One region of the Thalassotalea ponticola genome, then DNA from elsewhere that is predicted to be linked to it. Evidence: predicted binding sites of a transcription regulator. Region 1 holds the regulator's gene; the other holds the start of a gene.
What was found. Region 1 encodes sigma-54, which starts transcription at its own class of promoters, with help from an activator protein. Its sites were predicted from a motif close to GTTGGCACGNNNNTNGNNT; they were not measured.
Positions count from the first base shown of each region.

Region 2: the regulator sigma-54 is predicted to act here: its motif matches at 5,371-5,389, upstream of ACAY30_RS05770 (DUF3192 domain-containing protein).

Region 1 covers NZ_CP166871.1:428,562-436,488, forward strand. The annotation lists gene ACAY30_RS01940 (HPr family phosphocarrier protein) at 1-93, opposite strand, end outside; gene rapZ (RNase adapter RapZ) at 108-953, opposite strand; gene ptsN (PTS IIA-like nitrogen regulatory protein PtsN) at 966-1,415, opposite strand; gene hpf (ribosome hibernation promoting factor) at 1,421-1,708, opposite strand; gene ACAY30_RS01960 (RNA polymerase factor sigma-54) at 1,732-3,195, opposite strand; gene lptB (LPS export ABC transporter ATP-binding protein) at 3,292-4,020, opposite strand; gene lptA (lipopolysaccharide transport periplasmic protein LptA) at 4,022-4,570, opposite strand; gene lptC (LPS export ABC transporter periplasmic protein LptC) at 4,536-5,102, opposite strand; gene kdsC (3-deoxy-manno-octulosonate-8-phosphatase KdsC) at 5,099-5,671, opposite strand; gene ACAY30_RS01985 (KpsF/GutQ family sugar-phosphate isomerase) at 5,665-6,639, opposite strand; gene ACAY30_RS01990 (calcium/sodium antiporter) at 6,653-7,621, opposite strand; gene ACAY30_RS01995 (outer membrane protein OmpK) at 7,875-7,927, shown strand, end outside.
Region 2 covers NZ_CP166871.1:1,336,601-1,344,527, forward strand. The annotation lists gene ACAY30_RS05740 (DUF3192 domain-containing protein) at 238-669, opposite strand; gene xni (flap endonuclease Xni) at 677-1,516, opposite strand; gene ppnN (nucleotide 5'-monophosphate nucleosidase PpnN) at 1,537-2,886, opposite strand; gene queF (NADPH-dependent 7-cyano-7-deazaguanine reductase QueF) at 3,305-4,153, opposite strand; gene syd (SecY-interacting protein) at 4,236-4,793, shown strand; gene ACAY30_RS05765 (hypothetical protein) at 4,942-5,250, opposite strand; gene ACAY30_RS05770 (DUF3192 domain-containing protein) at 5,487-5,855, shown strand; gene ACAY30_RS05775 (DUF2789 domain-containing protein) at 6,350-6,580, opposite strand; gene ACAY30_RS05780 (GNAT family N-acetyltransferase) at 6,790-7,428, shown strand; gene ACAY30_RS05785 (DUF962 domain-containing protein) at 7,464-7,802, shown strand; gene ACAY30_RS05790 (tetratricopeptide repeat protein) at 7,905-7,927, shown strand, end outside.

The sequences.
Region 1 (7,927 bases):
CTTAGTTGCTGCGCGCGCGTGTAGGCCGAGTTTATTTTCAATGGTCACCATACGCGAGGCATGGGTTGAGGTTGCAGACTTGGTTTTTGCCATGATATTTAGATCGCTTATTTAATTAACTCTCGATGACGTACTTGCACATCTTTTTCTTCTTTTTTAAATTGCTTGGCCAGAGTTTCAGCAATATAAACACTTCGATGCTGTCCTCCAGTGCAACCAATGGCCACCGTTAAATAGGTGCGATTATTGCGTTCAAGGTGAGGCAACCAAGTCATCATAAATGAGTTTATTTGCCAAATAAACTTGGTGACTATGGGTTGTGCTGCGAGGAAATCTTGCACCGGTTGATCGAGACCGGTAAATGCCTTTAAGCCTTGCTCCCAAAAAGGGTTTGGTAAGAAGCGCGCATCAAATACATAATCGGCATCGGTGGGAACACCGTGTTTGAAACCAAATGATTCAAACACTAACACCAATGAACCAGTCTTTGACCCCATTACTCGCTCGCGCACTAAATCCGCCAACTGATGCGGCGTTAAACTGGTGGTATTGATATACATGTTAGCGCGACTGGCGACTGGATCGAGAAGTTTCTTTTCCAATGCGATAGCTTGATCTAAAGCCATGTTTTTGCGGATCAAGGGATGTAATCGCCGGGTTTCACTGTAGCGGCGTACTAACTCTTTATCATCAGCATCGAGAAATAGCACCGACAAGTCGACGCTATTTGGTAAATAATCGATAATCTCACTGGCATCGTCAGGGTTGGTTGGCAGGTTGCGTACATCTAACGAGACGGCAACATGCTGGTAATCATTAATCACCGTGTGTGTGAGAGCGGGTAATAGATTGACGGGAATATTGTCTACACAGTAGTAGCCCAAGTCTTCCAGTACGCGCAGAGCGACAGTTTTTCCCGAGCCGGAGCGGCCACTGACGATCATTAATTTCATAGCGATTCCCTGTTAGCCGTTGGCGACCGTGTTGTAAAGTTCATTGGCTGAGGTACAGCGTCTGACTTTTTTACTGTTTTGTTTATCGGCAAAATATTGCGCGATACTCGCTAGTGTCTCTAAGTGTTGCTGACAGCGGTCTTCAGGAACGAACAGAGCAAAGAAGATATCCACCGGTTTATTATCGATTGCATCAAAGCCTATAGGTGTATCTGTGGTGATAAGTACGGCGATGGGTTGCTCGTTATTATTGATTTTACTGTGCGGTATGGCGATGCCATTACCAATCCCTGTACTACTCAACTTTTCCCTGTTGATCAGGTTATTGAGTAATTCTTTTGCTGTCGCCGAACTGATTTTGTTGGCCGCAAGCACACTAATTTGTTCTAGAATGTTTTTTTTACTATTGCCCGGAGCTGCACACACTGTGCAGTCCGGTGATAACAAGTTGGCAAGATTCATAAAATTTAATGACTGGATAATTTCGCCTTGTGTTTTAACACTTGACGGTCAAGTTTATCGACAAGTGCATCTATCGATGCATACATGTCCTCATTTTCGGCAGAACCAAATATTTCACCTTGGTTCACGTGTAGCGTTGCCTCTGCGATTTGTTGCAGCTTTTCAACTTTCAATACGACATAAACGTTGTTTATATGGTCGAAGTGACGTTCAAGTTTCTCAAATTTTTGTTCAACATAACCGCGCATAGAGTCGGTAACTTCAACATGATGACCAGAGATATTGATTTGCATAAGCTGTTTCCTTATCGTTGTGCTTACAGTAAGCTTTTTCTTTGGTTAGATGGTGGGATACCCAAAGATTCTCGATACTTAGCTATTGTCCGGCGCGCAACGTTAATACCTTGTTCCGCCAATAATGCAGTAATTTTACTGTCACTTAAAGGCTTCTGTGGGTTTTCAGCGTTGACCAGCTTTTCAATTAGGGCGCGTATCGCCGTCGATGAGCACTCTCCCCCGTTTTCAGTACTGACATGACTAGAAAAGAAATACTTTAATTCAAAGATTCCCCTTGGAGTATGCATGTACTTTTGTGTGGTAACCCGAGAAATTGTCGACTCGTGCATCTCAACCGCTTCGGCAACGTCATTTAGCACCATAGGGCGCATGGCTTCAGGTCCGTGTTCAAAAAAACCTTGCTGTTGTTGAACAATACAGTTAGATACCTTCAACAGGGTATCGTTGCGGCTTTCCAGTGATTTGATGAACCATTTAGCCTCTTGTAAGTGCGAGCGAATAAACTGGCTGTCTTGGGCTGAACTGTTTTTCGCCATAGCAGCATACTGACCATTTATATTGAGCTTTGGTGCAGTATCGGGGTTTAGTTCAACCACCCAACGTCCGTTTTTCTTCACCACACTGACATCAGGAATAATATATTGCTCCTCGCCTTGGGCAATGGCATCGCCAGGACGAGGGTTTAAACTTTGTATTAAGCGCATTACCTCGCGTAACTCGTCTTCTTTTAACCGCGTTTTGCGCATGATACTGCGAAAGTCGCGGTTGGCGAGCAAATCAATGTGTTTACTGATCACTTGTTTGGCTTGCGCTAAATACGGTGTATTGCTGTCAAATTGATTTAATTGGATTAATAAACAATGTTGTACAGAACACGCACCGGAGCCGATGGGATCAAACATGTGAATTCGCTTGAGCACCGCTTCAACTTCGTCCAATTCGATGCGTTCATCGGCGATACTTTCGAGTATTTCAGCAGTACTGATAGTCAGGTAGCCGGCATCGTCTATCGCGTCAATGATCGTCATCGCGATACTGCGGTCGGTATCAGAAAACGGAGTGAGCTCCATTTGCCAAGTCAAATGATCGCGAATTGTTTCACTGGTTTCACCTTGATATAGCGAATCGTCGTCGTTTGGCGGGGCAATGCCGGTCATTGACGTACCGGCGCTGAAGCTTTCTTCCCAAGTCGAATCAACCGACAAATCCTGAGGGATTTCACTGTTGGTAAGAGCTTCACTGGTGGTAATTTGATCGGCGTTATCACTATTGCTCGACGATTGTTGCACATCGTTCATATCGAGATCCGCCATATCATCCGTCGATTGACTATCATCAACCTCAAGCAACGGATTAGAGTCGAGAGCTTCTTGAATTTCTTGTTGCAGATCCAAGGTAGATAGCTGCAACAATTTGATCGCTTGTTGCAACTGTGGCGTCATCGTTAAATGCTGGCCTATGCGCAGCTGAAGACTTGGTCTCATGAGTTAATTGCTTTCCATAAAACGAATTACATATGCCAATTTTGGCGGAGAAAACTAACCCTGCTGATACAGTGTTTGGTCACCTTGTTACTATAACTATAGCGTGAATTTATCACCTAGGTAGACATCTCTCACATGCTGATTAGATAATACCTGATCGGCACTACCTTGCGCGATTAGTTCACCGTGACTCACAATATACGCATGTTCACACACATCGAGTGTCTCACGCACGTTGTGGTCGGTGATAAGCACACCAATACCGCGTTCTTTTAAGTGTAAAATTATTTTTTTTATATCGCTGACTGAAATCGGGTCGACGCCGGCAAAGGGCTCATCGAGTAAGATAAATTTGGGATCAGCCGCTAACGCTCTGGCTATTTCAACGCGTCGACGCTCTCCCCCCGACAGGCTTTGCCCGGTATTGTCGATAATATGGCCAATATTGAATTCTTCGACTAGCGATTCGAGCTTGTCTTGGCGCTGACTCGCGCTGAGTTCTTTACGGGTTTGCAATATTGCCATAATGTTATCGCGTACCGATAACTTGCGAAAGATAGATGCCTCTTGCGGCAAGTAGCCAATACCGTGTCGCGCGCGTTCGTGCATCGGTAACAGGGTCAGATCTACGTCATCTAAGGTCACTGTACCCTCGTCGCTGGCAACCAGTCCAACAATCATGTAAAACGACGTCGTCTTTCCGGCGCCATTTGGACCGAGCAGGCCGACTACTTGACCAGCGTTAACGGACAAACTGACATCTTTTACGACTTTGCGCCCTTTGTAGGCTTTGGCTAAGTGCTTTGCATCGAGAGTAGCGGTCATCTTACTGTTCTTTTTCACTTTCAGGTTCGGTTGTTTTTTTTGATTTTTTATCGGGAGCAATAATGGTGGTAACAATACCCGTGCCATCTCCGTCTGCGGTTAACTGCTCTGTTTCTAGGTTGTAGGTAATAACGTCACCTTGCACCATACTGTCTTGCTGGCTGACCTTGGCATTGCCGCGTATCACTAGTGTGCTGGTATATGGCGAGTAGGTGATTTCATTGGCTTGCAGTTTAATGGTATCGCCATTGTCTAACTGTTGTGAAAACGTTGCCGGCTTTCCCTGCGCCAGATATTTTTTATTTTCTGCTTCTTTGGCGTCAATTACTTGCACTAAGTCGGCCGATATAGTCAGAGAGCCTTGGGTGATTTTGACATTGCCGCTGTAGCTAGCGATGCGCTTCTTTAAATCGGTGGCCTGTTTTTTCGCGACAATTTTGATGTCTTGCTCAAAATCAGCTTGTTGGGCAATCGATAAATGACTGACGAAACACAATGGTAGAGCGATTACTAACTTATTGATCGCGTTTTTTAAAGATTGTCTGTACATGGTCACTCAACGTCATTTCAGTGGTAGTAGCATTAATTTCTAAACCAGAGCCGTACATAGTAAAGTCTTTACCCAGTATCTTAATGTCTTGCTCTGAGGTAATAATTTTGGTGTTTAAATCCAACAGTAAGGATGTCGCCTGAACTTCAGAGATATAGGCCAATTGATCATCATTGGATAATCTTACTTGATTTTCAAGCATTAATATATTGTCGCGGCCAATTAAGCCAGAATCGGCGCTTAAACGCCACGATGTTGAGCCATCAGTTGGGTAAATCGTATAGGCTGGGGCGACAAACTGAGTCTCAGCTGTTTGGTCAAAATGGGTCATTTGTTCGGCATAAATGGTATGGATTAACTGTCCATCTTTATCAAATTTTTTGGCGGTAAGTGCTTTGGCGACAAATGCCGGTTCATTAATTTCGATTAAAGGTTGTCTATCGAGTTTGAGAGACTGCTGATACTGCAAATAGCCATAAATGGCGATGGCAATAACAAATAAGATAATCGAAATATAATGCGAGCGGGTCATACGCTCGCTCCTTTGGCAAGGTGCAGAGTTCCTTGTGCTTGCATGATCAGATCACACAGCTCTCTAACTGCGCCGTGTCCACCTTTTAAAAAGGTGACATAGTCAGCGCTTCGCACCACTAGAGGGTGTGCGTCATTCACTGCAACGCCAAGGCCTACCGCTTCAATGCAGGGCAGGTCGGGCACATCGTCACCAATATAGGCGACCTCATCGATATCAAGGTCGAGCTGCTGAGCAATATCAACTAACGCGGGCATCTTGTCTTCTTGTCCTTGCACAATAAACTGCACATTTAGCGCGCGCATCCGATTGTTGACAATATTTGACTGACGACCGGTGATCACTGCAACAGCAACCCCGTTTTGAGACAAGGCCTTAATTCCAAAACCGTCTTTGGTGTTAAATGCCTTTAACTCTTCGGAGTCATTGCCTAGATAAATACGGCCATCTGAAAAAACACCATCGATGTCACAGACTAATAGTTTTACCTTCTTTGCTGCCGTTAAAACTCGCTCATCAACATTGCCGTATAGGGTGTTGAATAATGCATTAACCGTACTCACTACAATACTCCAGCTTTTAATAGATCATGCATGTTCATGGCACCGATCGGTTGTTGTTGATCGTTCACCACGACCAAGCCATTAATGCTATTGTCTTCCATCAATTTTAGTCCTTCAGCTGCCAGCATTCCTTGCTTGGCGACGACAGGGTGCTTGGTCATCACCTCGTGGATGGACACTTGATGAAAGTCGAGTTGTGCGTCGAGAATTCGACGCAAGTCCCCGTCGGTAAACAAGCCGACGAGCGTGCCGTGGTCATCGACCACTGTCGTCATTCCCAAGCCCTTTTGCGTCATTTCAACCAAGGCATCTTTAATTTTACACTGGTAGTTAATTTTAGGCAGTAAATCACCGCTGTGCATGACATCGTCTAGACGCAATAGCAATCGCCTACCTAGGCTTCCTCCCGGATGAGATAGGGCAAAATCATCAGCGGTAAAGCCTCGGGCGTTGAGTAGGGCAACGGCTAGTGCATCGCCCATAACTAAAGTTGCCGTAGTACTTGACGTTGGTGCTAAGCCCAAAGGGCACGCTTCGCGAGGCACTTTAATGCAGATATGTACATCGCTCAATGTGGCTAGTGTAGACTGCGTGTTACCCGACATACCAATGAGGTGTGCACCGATGCGCTTAATAATAGGAATGATGGCTAGCAGTTCCGAGGTTTCCCCAGAATTAGATATGGCCAGTACCACATCTGCGCTCGTGACCATGCCCAAGTCGCCGTGACTGGCTTCACCCGGATGGACAAAAAATGCCGGTGTACCGGTGCTCGCCAACGTTGCCGCGATTTTGCCTCCAACGTGTCCAGACTTGCCCATGCCGATCACGATCACCCGTCCTGTGCACTCGTACATGAGCTGGCACGCTCGAGCAAAATGCTCGTCGACGTAGCGTGTTAAGTTGCTAATTGCTTCGCGCTCAATAGCAATAACCTCGGATGCGATTTCAATAAACTGGTTGGCCGTAGGCATACTCATTCTCAAATCAACTAAAAATTAAATACTGATAGACAATAAAGGTCGTCAACAATACACCACCTTTTACGCGCGTAATGCGAAATTGTCCCTGGCGACTAAAGCACAATAACAGCAACAAAATGGTTAATGCCATCATATATGGAACGTCTCGGCTGGCAACATCACTGTCGACGCTACCCGGCGCGATGATACCTGGTAAACTTAACACAGCGAGAATATTAAAGATATTTGAGCCGATAATATTACCTAATGCCAGATCATCTTCTTTTTTAATAATACTCATAATACTTGCCGCTAACTCGGGTAAACTGGTACCTATGGCAATGATGGTTAGGCCAATAACCAAATCACTCATACCGAGTGCTTTGGCAATGACGGTCGCGGAGTCAACGAGGTAGTTAGCGCTTAGTGGCAATAAAACAAGACCAAAAATCAACCACGCTATAGCGACACCTGTGTTGACGTTATCGGGGATGTCTTGTTCTGCTTCCGCAATCATCGGGTCTACGGCGAGGTTTTGTCCGGCTTGTTTTATACTCACCATCAACAAGCTTGCAATAAAGACAATAAAACCCGCCATCAACACCATGCCTTCGAACCAAGAGAAGTGCAAGTTATAGAGCATTACGCTGGCGATAAAGGTAACCGAAAGTAAAATAGGGAGTTCGCGTTTTAGCGTCATTGAAGAGACGATTAAAGGCTTACACAATGCGGTTAAGCCGAGTACTAACGCGATGTTGGTAATATTTGAGCCAAGCGCGTTGCCAATAGCGGTATCGGGGCTACCTTGTAAGGCCGCCGTCGCCGCGACCATCATTTCCGGTGCCGAAGAGCCCATCGCGACAATGGTCAAACCAATGATCATCGGCGCAATACCAAAGTTGCGGGCTATTGCCGCTGCGCCATAAACAAACTTATCTGCGCTGTAAATTAACGCGAATAGAGAAATTATTAGAATGATTACTTCGATTAACATCTATTACTCCAAAAAACTAATCCTTAAATTTTCGCTGTTAATGAGCCAAATTAAAAGAGATAAAGCATAAATAACTGTATTTTTTGTAAAACAGTGGACTTTTCTGGCAAGCGTGGGACGACGCGACCACCTCAATTTAAATAAATCTGGCAAAAACTAGAAATAGCAATAAGCTTTTAAGCAAGCTGATACCATTTTTACCATCAGTACATACGTCGCAGCGTATGTACTGATGGCGATCAGAGGATCTATTATGAAACACCCGTTGATTACCTTAGCTTTGTCACTATCACTGGCTACCCCCGC
Region 2 (7,927 bases), 910 kb from region 1:
AAGAGGGGCGGTATTTATGCTAATTATAGTCGATAGGGTACGAGTAACCTTCAATAGCAGTAGACAAAAAAACCGCCTAAAATTTTTAGGCGGTTTTATATCAAAATTACTCGGTGATTTCTAGTTAGATTACTCAATTTAACCGAATTTTCACGTTTTTTCGTTGGGTTATCGCTCAGTTTAGTCAAAATTGTAGTAAAGTAACAAAACTAAACGTTTACCAGTCTGCGCGGCAAATCAGCTCTTTACCGGTTCGTTTTCGTTTGCTTGAGGCGTTTGTTCAAAGGTAGCGACAAAGTTCTTGAAGTCCTGATACGCGCTATCGCCAATACCGATCAATGTGCCGTTTTTAAACAGTAAGGCAGTACATTCGTCTTGCGTGGTTTTGCCGTCTGAATGACGATGCTGAGTGCGGTAAAAAGTAACTTGATAGCTATCGTCGTTTACCTTCTTCGCCTCGGTGATATCCGGACTACCGATTTCAGTTAAAATTGTATTCAAATCAGTCATGTCCAATTGCAAATTGGCGATATATTGGCGGTTAAACCCTTCTCTTTCGTCCCATTGTAATTGGTCTGGCTTATCTTCGTAGTAATGTAGTAGGCCGTACGCAAAGGCGCCATATATTGCCATGGCGACGACGATCCACATAATCACTCTGCTATTCATGTTACTGTTATCCTTCCTGTGTTGCTGTAGTACTTAGTTGTGCGCTGGTGTGTGGCAAGCGAATATCTTTTAAATTAAATCCAAGTGGAATATCTTTTTTCAGTGTTAATAGCTGTTGGTACAATTTGATTTCCATCTCGTGCTCTTGCAAGGCCTTGCGCAAGGTGATTTTTAAATCGTTCGCCGAGAGAATACTAGTCAGTGAGCCGTATTTAGCAAGTAAATCAACCGCGGTGATCGGCCCGATACCACTGACCCCTGGAATTTTATTGGTGGCATCACCTGTTAGCGTCCAGTAGTCTACCAATTGCGCCGTACTGACGTTGAATTTGCTGCGCACTGCGGCTTCGTCAATGTAGCGTTTGTTAAAGTAATCGTAGACCTTGATGTGCGGACCAAGCAACGGCAAAAAACCTTTGTCGGTGGAAATTATCGTTGTGTTTTGACCGCGCAATGCCATTTTTACCGCCAATGTTGCAATTAAATCATCGGCTTCATCGTGCTCTGACTCGAGCGAGTCTACACCGTGGGCTAAAAAACCATCTTGCATATCGACTAAGCTGTTGGCCAAATGCGTTGGCATCTTTTTGCGGCCTTTTTTGTAATCGCTAAATAACTTGTGACGCCAACACTCTCCTTGGCAGTCAAAAACCGCGAGTGCATGTGATGGCTGGTGTTGAGTTAGAATGCGCTGTAATGCGTTGCTCGTATGCACCTTAGTATTATGGATGATTTGCGATATCGTGTTTTCTGACAGTTGATCTAACATCGCATAAGGGCGCTCCTGAGCCGCATATATCCGGCGGATCAGGTTCATGGCATCGATGAGAACTAAATGAGCTTGCATTATTGCTATCTAAATCCGTGTTATTGAGAAACTATGTTATAGCATGGCGTATATTCGCCTTGAAGTTTCATTCGCTGTTGTTTTACAAATGATGATAACAGGTTATCCATGTGTGTCATAATTTCTTTATCACCAGATATTTGGTATGGACCGTGCTCGCGAATGTGCTTGACCCAATCGGGCTTTACGTTGCCGGCAACAATGCCCGAAAACGCCCGCCGTAAGTTAGCCGCTAGTTCATTTATCGGCATATTTTTAGTCAAGGTTAAGTTTGCCATGTTATCGTGGGTCGGTTCAAATGGTTGTTGGAACTGCGGTTCAATTTCTAAGGTCCAGTTGTAGTGATATGAATCGCCCACGGCTTTGCGATAACCGATCACTGATTCTATGTGATCTTTTAAATATTGAGCGACTTGCTCGGCATCATCAATAATAATTTGATATAGATTACGAGCATCAGCACCCAGCGTTTGGGCGATAAAATTATCTAGCTCAGCAAAGTACTGTGCCGACTCCTTTGGCCCTGTAAGTACGATGGGTAATTTTTGCAGTTTATTTTCAGGGTGTAATAAAATCCCTAATACATATAGCAATTCTTCGGCGGTACCAGCACCACCTGGAAAAATGATCAAGCCATGACTCAGGCGGACAAAGGCTTCGAGTCGTTTTTCAATATCGGGCATAATCACCAATTCATTAACTATGGTGTTTGGCGGCTCTGCGGCGATGATACTTGGCTCTGTTAAGCCGATATAGCGGCCCAGCCCGTTGCGCTGTTTGGCATGGCCAAATGTCGCGCCTTTCATAGGCCCTTTCATAGCCCCTGGACCACAGCCGGTACAAATATTCATGTGTCGCAAGCCTAATTCATAGCCGACTTCTTTACAGTAGGCATATTCACTAAGGTTAATTGAGTGACCGCCCCAACACGTGACTAGGCCAGGCTCACTATCGAGTTTAATCGCATCGGCATTGCGAATGATGTCAAACACGGTGTGCGTGGTCAGATTTTGCGTGGTCGGTTCTGGTTGGCATAAATACCGGCTGGAGATAAATAAAATATCGCGCAAGACAGCGGATAATTGCTCTTGAATACCGCGAATAATAGTTCCGTCAACAAACGCGTGCGACGGTGGGTTGATCAAGCGCAGTTTTACCCCTCGCTCGCGTTTGAGTACTTGAATTTCAAAATCTTTGTAGGTTTCGTAAATGGCTTCAGCATCATCGGTGTCACTGCCAACATTGAGAACTGCTAACGAGCAGTTGCGATACAACTGATACAATTCTGAATTCGCTGATTGCTGTAATAAATCGACTTCAAGCGGTGATAACAGGCACATATTGCCAACAGGATTTAATTCGATTTGCATAGGCACCCCTTAGATACGACTGGCGCAAAATGGTCGCTATAATCCGATAGCGGGAAAACCAAGTGACAAAATGATTTATTCTGAGTATGACTTTGCCTTGGTCTAATTTTTATTTTAGTGCAAATAAAAATTGGCACAAGAGATAATCCATTGAATCACTAATATTTTTTACTCTAAGTTATTGTTATAAATTTGAAATTTATAGAGAGATAAGGATGGTAAAGAGGGAGGGAAGACCGTCAGCGGCTATTTTTTCTATGAGTTAGCTCACCAGATTAGCACGAGAGTATCAATACCGCCGTTTAATACAAAATGCGCTTGGTCAGGCTGAATCGGGTTAACCTTATTGCCATGAGGTTATGCGGTGTTTGTCTGCGCTTGGCAACACCGCATAGTAATTCCCCTTGGCTGATAGTGGCTACTGGCGCAATGTTCTGTTTTGCGGAGCGACAGCGTGCTCGGTTGAGCGATATGGATTAATGTCTAAGCCACCGCGACGGGTATAGCGAGCGAACACGGTCAGCGATTTGGGACGACAAAACGCCATGATGTCGGTGAAAATTCGCTCAACGCATTGTTCGTGAAATTCGTTGTGTTGGCGAAAGGAGATAATGTAACGAAGCAATTTTTCCCGATCAATGGGGTGCCCAGTATAGCTAATGTAAACGCTGCCCCAATCGGGTTGATTGGTGATTAAACAGTTTGACTTTAACAAGTGCGATACCAATTGCTCACTCACTTGTGCGTCGTTGGCATTGGTTGATGCGGCTAATAAATTGCGGTCAAATTGGTAGTTGTCTATGGCTATATCGATGTCGTCAATGCAGCTCGCGTCAATATCGGCTATGGCTAGTGCAGGGCATTGATCTACGGCAAAAAGCTCGACGTTGACACTGGCGTTAGCGGTTGCCGATAAATCTTTACACAGGGTTTCTTGTACCTGTTGCCAATTGTCAAAACGCGTTTGGTTAAAACTATTTAAGTACAGTTTAAACGACTTCGATTCAATTAAGTTGTCGCTTTCACAGGGGATGCGAAATTCTGCCACCGCCACCACCGGCTTTCCCTTAGCGTTTAGCCATGACAACTCGTAGCCATACCACACATCCTCTCCTTGAAATGGCAATGGCGCCGAGACGTTAATATCGTCGCGATTGAGCGAACGGGGCACGGCTTGTAATAATTGCGGTGAATATTCGCTGGTATAGTCAGTAGTTTTCCCTAAGACCAGTGATTTTAGTTCATCGCGGTTTGAATATTTCGACATAAGCTAACTTTTTGATGGTATTAAAAATGATAGGTTCGGTGTAATATGAGTAAATCGTCATATATACAGTGTATTTTAGCCTATGAGTTCATTACAAAAAAGCCTAGTAAACTTTGCAAATGATTATATTGCCTTCTGTCAGCAACAACACGGTGGGTTACCGCGTGTTGAGCATGACCCAAACTGGCCATCTGAGTGCGAAATAGGCGACGTTGACGGCGACAATATGTCAGCATGGAAACCGGTTCAAATTAGCGACAACTTATCGTTTGATAACGTTGAAAGTGCCTTAGGTATCAGTTTACACCCCGACATTAAGCAGTTTTTTACCGCGATCTACTCGGAGGCGATCCCGTGTGATTGTGATGAAGGCGCCCTTGAGTTGCTATTTGCATGGAGCCGTGAAGACTTTGACCGCTTACAGCAAAACCTCATTGGTCACGTGTTAATGAAACGCCGACTTAACCAAGCGGACACAGTATTTTTTGCGGTCACCGATGCCGAAGAGATCAACCTAGTGATTAAAAACGACAGTGGTGAGGTTTGGGCTGAACCGGTAGGGCTTGAGCCGAATAAATTTGTCGCCGAAAGTCTGGAGGCCTTTTTAGCTCAACTGCGCTATCGAGCAGAGCCTCTGTAAGTAAACTCTACTCGCAGCGAGTTTTCTCGTCTGTTGCTATGACTAACAGGCGATTTAGTTTCCCTTAATAGCAAGGCGTTGACCCTGTGATAACCTGTGTATGTTATTGCGGTAAGACTATACAACGACAATTCGTGTGGCGACATTTTTAGCCCCGCTGTTTTTTTAATTCGTCAATTTGCTTCGATAACGCATCGATTTGCTGTTGCAGCGGGCGGATAGCTTCACTAATGCGCTTATCTAGTGGGTCTTGTGTTGCATCTGTGGTCTGCTCTTTACGCGGATCAAGCGCCACGTCACCTAATGCGGGATTTTTTTGCCAAGCTTGTAAGCCTTTAATAATTACCGCCAATGGCGTGCCCGCCGCAAGCCTCGCTTTTAGCAAAGCAACCGAGGGCGTTTTATTTTGTTTTTGTAGCGCGCTACACGCTTGATAGATCTGTTGTAGAGTATCCATAATTTTAAATTGCGTAAAATTGTTGTCAAATTGGCAAAATAATAGCGAGTTTCACTAACAATGTCACCTGAAGAATCTTTAGTTGATTTGTAAGTTTTTAAAAATCAACATGTTATGAAAGTTGGCAAGCTTATTGTATTAATCTAAAGTGATGACATCAGACTACGCCTTTTTTCACTGGCTAGTTTATCAAAAATAAACAAAAAATTAGAATTACCGATTAAGAGAGAAATACGATGAAAAAATCACTATCTGCTTTATTAGTTATTGCGCCATTGGTTGTGACGTTACCAGGGTGTATTGTTGTTTCCACCGATAAAGATGGTGAATCTATTCACTTTAACCGGGCTGATACTGAGTATGAAAATCGCAAAAAAATTGCCCAGCTGCAGATTGGCACCCCATATCAGCAAGCTTTGGAAATGATGGGCGTGGCTGACTTTAGTGAAGTTTATGAAAAAGATGGACAAACCATACAAGTACTTTTTTATCGCACTAATCGCAAACAGGCGGATGGCATGACCACCAAAGACGAATGTACGCCGTTGGTTTTTAAGCAAGGAAAATTAACATCTTGGGGTGATAGCGCGTACTTGCAAATTTAATTTAAGCGTCTATACTAAAACACAGATGGGGTCAGTGCTGGTAGCAATAGCAGCGTTGGCCCTTCGCTTTTCTGGCGCATTTATCCTGTCAATCCTCCATAAAATTGTCAGTTGGCAAGCACGCAATCTATAAAGCACATACATATACTGTGTCGTGATTGGCGACATCAACTATTGACTTACTACTTCTAGACCAGCAGATCTTTTTGGTACAAATTTTGTTCAACCTAAATGATTTCTGATCAAAATAGCTGTCATACAGCATAGTCATCTATGTAAATATCAGATATTACAGAGCAGGGAGAATTTAGGCAGACCTCTGTGGGCAGCGTTTTTTTTTAAATTTCTGCTTTGTTAACGCCTATTTGTTTAGATGACTTAACGTTATAGTCATTGCCTTGTAAAATTCGCAAACAACTCGCTGCAAAAATGAACAGCAAAGATCAACACGTCCGAGTTTATGATCAATAGATATGGCCGCGATGATTAACCGATCAGCGCAGCATACTGTCTAATACATCAACAACCTCACACCAATCTGAGTCCTGTTCTATCGCCTGTTGTAAAAAACGCGCTTGCGAGTCACTCCAAAATGGAGCGTCTGATAAATGCATGTCGCGCGGCAAGCCCTTGTTATGCTCAACAAAAGCTTGCATTGCTTTTGGGCTGCTTTCAAGGCCAAGTTGCTCAAATAAAAGTTCAAGTGAATGGTGCGATAAATCCATGCTAGACCTCATAACATCTATTGCTCTATGAGCGAAAATAATTAACGTATTAACACCTTTGCAGTATAGAAAATTTTTAGCTTTAGACCAATATTTGACTTGCCGACATTTTGCGTAGTATGTTTAAATTTTAAACATTAATAGCACTTGTGTTCAGCGATATTCGATACCGGGCGTCAGTGTTCAGTTATGCAAAAGGAGAGTTGACCATGAATGATGTGCAATTAAAAACCGACGCTGATGTTCGCGCTGCTTATCTTAGCGCCGCCGAGCTCAAGCTAGCGGCATCACTTATTTTTCAAGCGTATCACGATGATCCGGTGTTTATGGCGATATTTGACACGGGGAGTGGTGATTATGAGCAAAAGCTCAGAGGCGCGATTCGCGAAGAATTAGCGGCGTTTTGGCAAGCGCAACAACCCATCTTGGGGCTTTATAGCGGTGAAGCCTTGGTTGGCGTCGCCTGCCTGCATTGTCCTGATAGCGGTTTCAGTTCTGAGCGCTTTTGGCATTGGCGTTTAAAAATGATGCTCTCGGCCGGCTATGTATCAACCAAGCAAATGATTGAGAAAGAGAACAAGCTGATCGACGCTGTGCCGTTTAAGCGGTTTCACATATTGTCATTTATTGCCATTCACCCATTACATCAGCACCACGGCTTTGGTCATTATTTGATGGCAGCGGTTAACGCCACTTTTGCCGATGATGCCGAATCAGAAGGGGTAGTGGTATATGTCACCACGCAAAAATATCAGAGTTTTTTTGATGAATGCGACTACCAGACTCTTACTCAAATCAGCGTCGGTGAGGTAACCGGTCCGGTAATGGTGCACTATCGTGGTGAGTAATACCAACGCAAACAAATATGCTAAGCGAGAGCAGAATGACAAACAAGCAAACCGTGAGTAAAACGGCATACCAAAGTTTTCACGAATTTTATCCATTTTACTTATCGCAACACCAAAACCCAAGCTGCCGAGCACTGCACTTTGCCGGCAGTGCGTTAGTACTCGTTATACTCGCTTATGCACTAGTCACGTCCCAATACCAGTTGCTGTGGTTGTTGCCCTTCGTCGGTTACGGCTTTGCTTGGATAGGCCATGCCTTTTTTGAACGCAATAAGCCGGCAACGTTTAGCTATCCGCTGTACAGTTTTATTGGTGATTGGGTGATGTTTTTTCAACAAATTGGCCGATTGGTGTCTGCTATTTTTAAGCGCTAAATAGGGCTGCGTGCTATTGATTACCTTTGCCAGATTGTAATTTTGTTAGCACCGGTTATACCTTATTTATATGTCAGTTAAAAACAATAATGAGACAGTTTTATGATCCGACCATTATGCTTGTT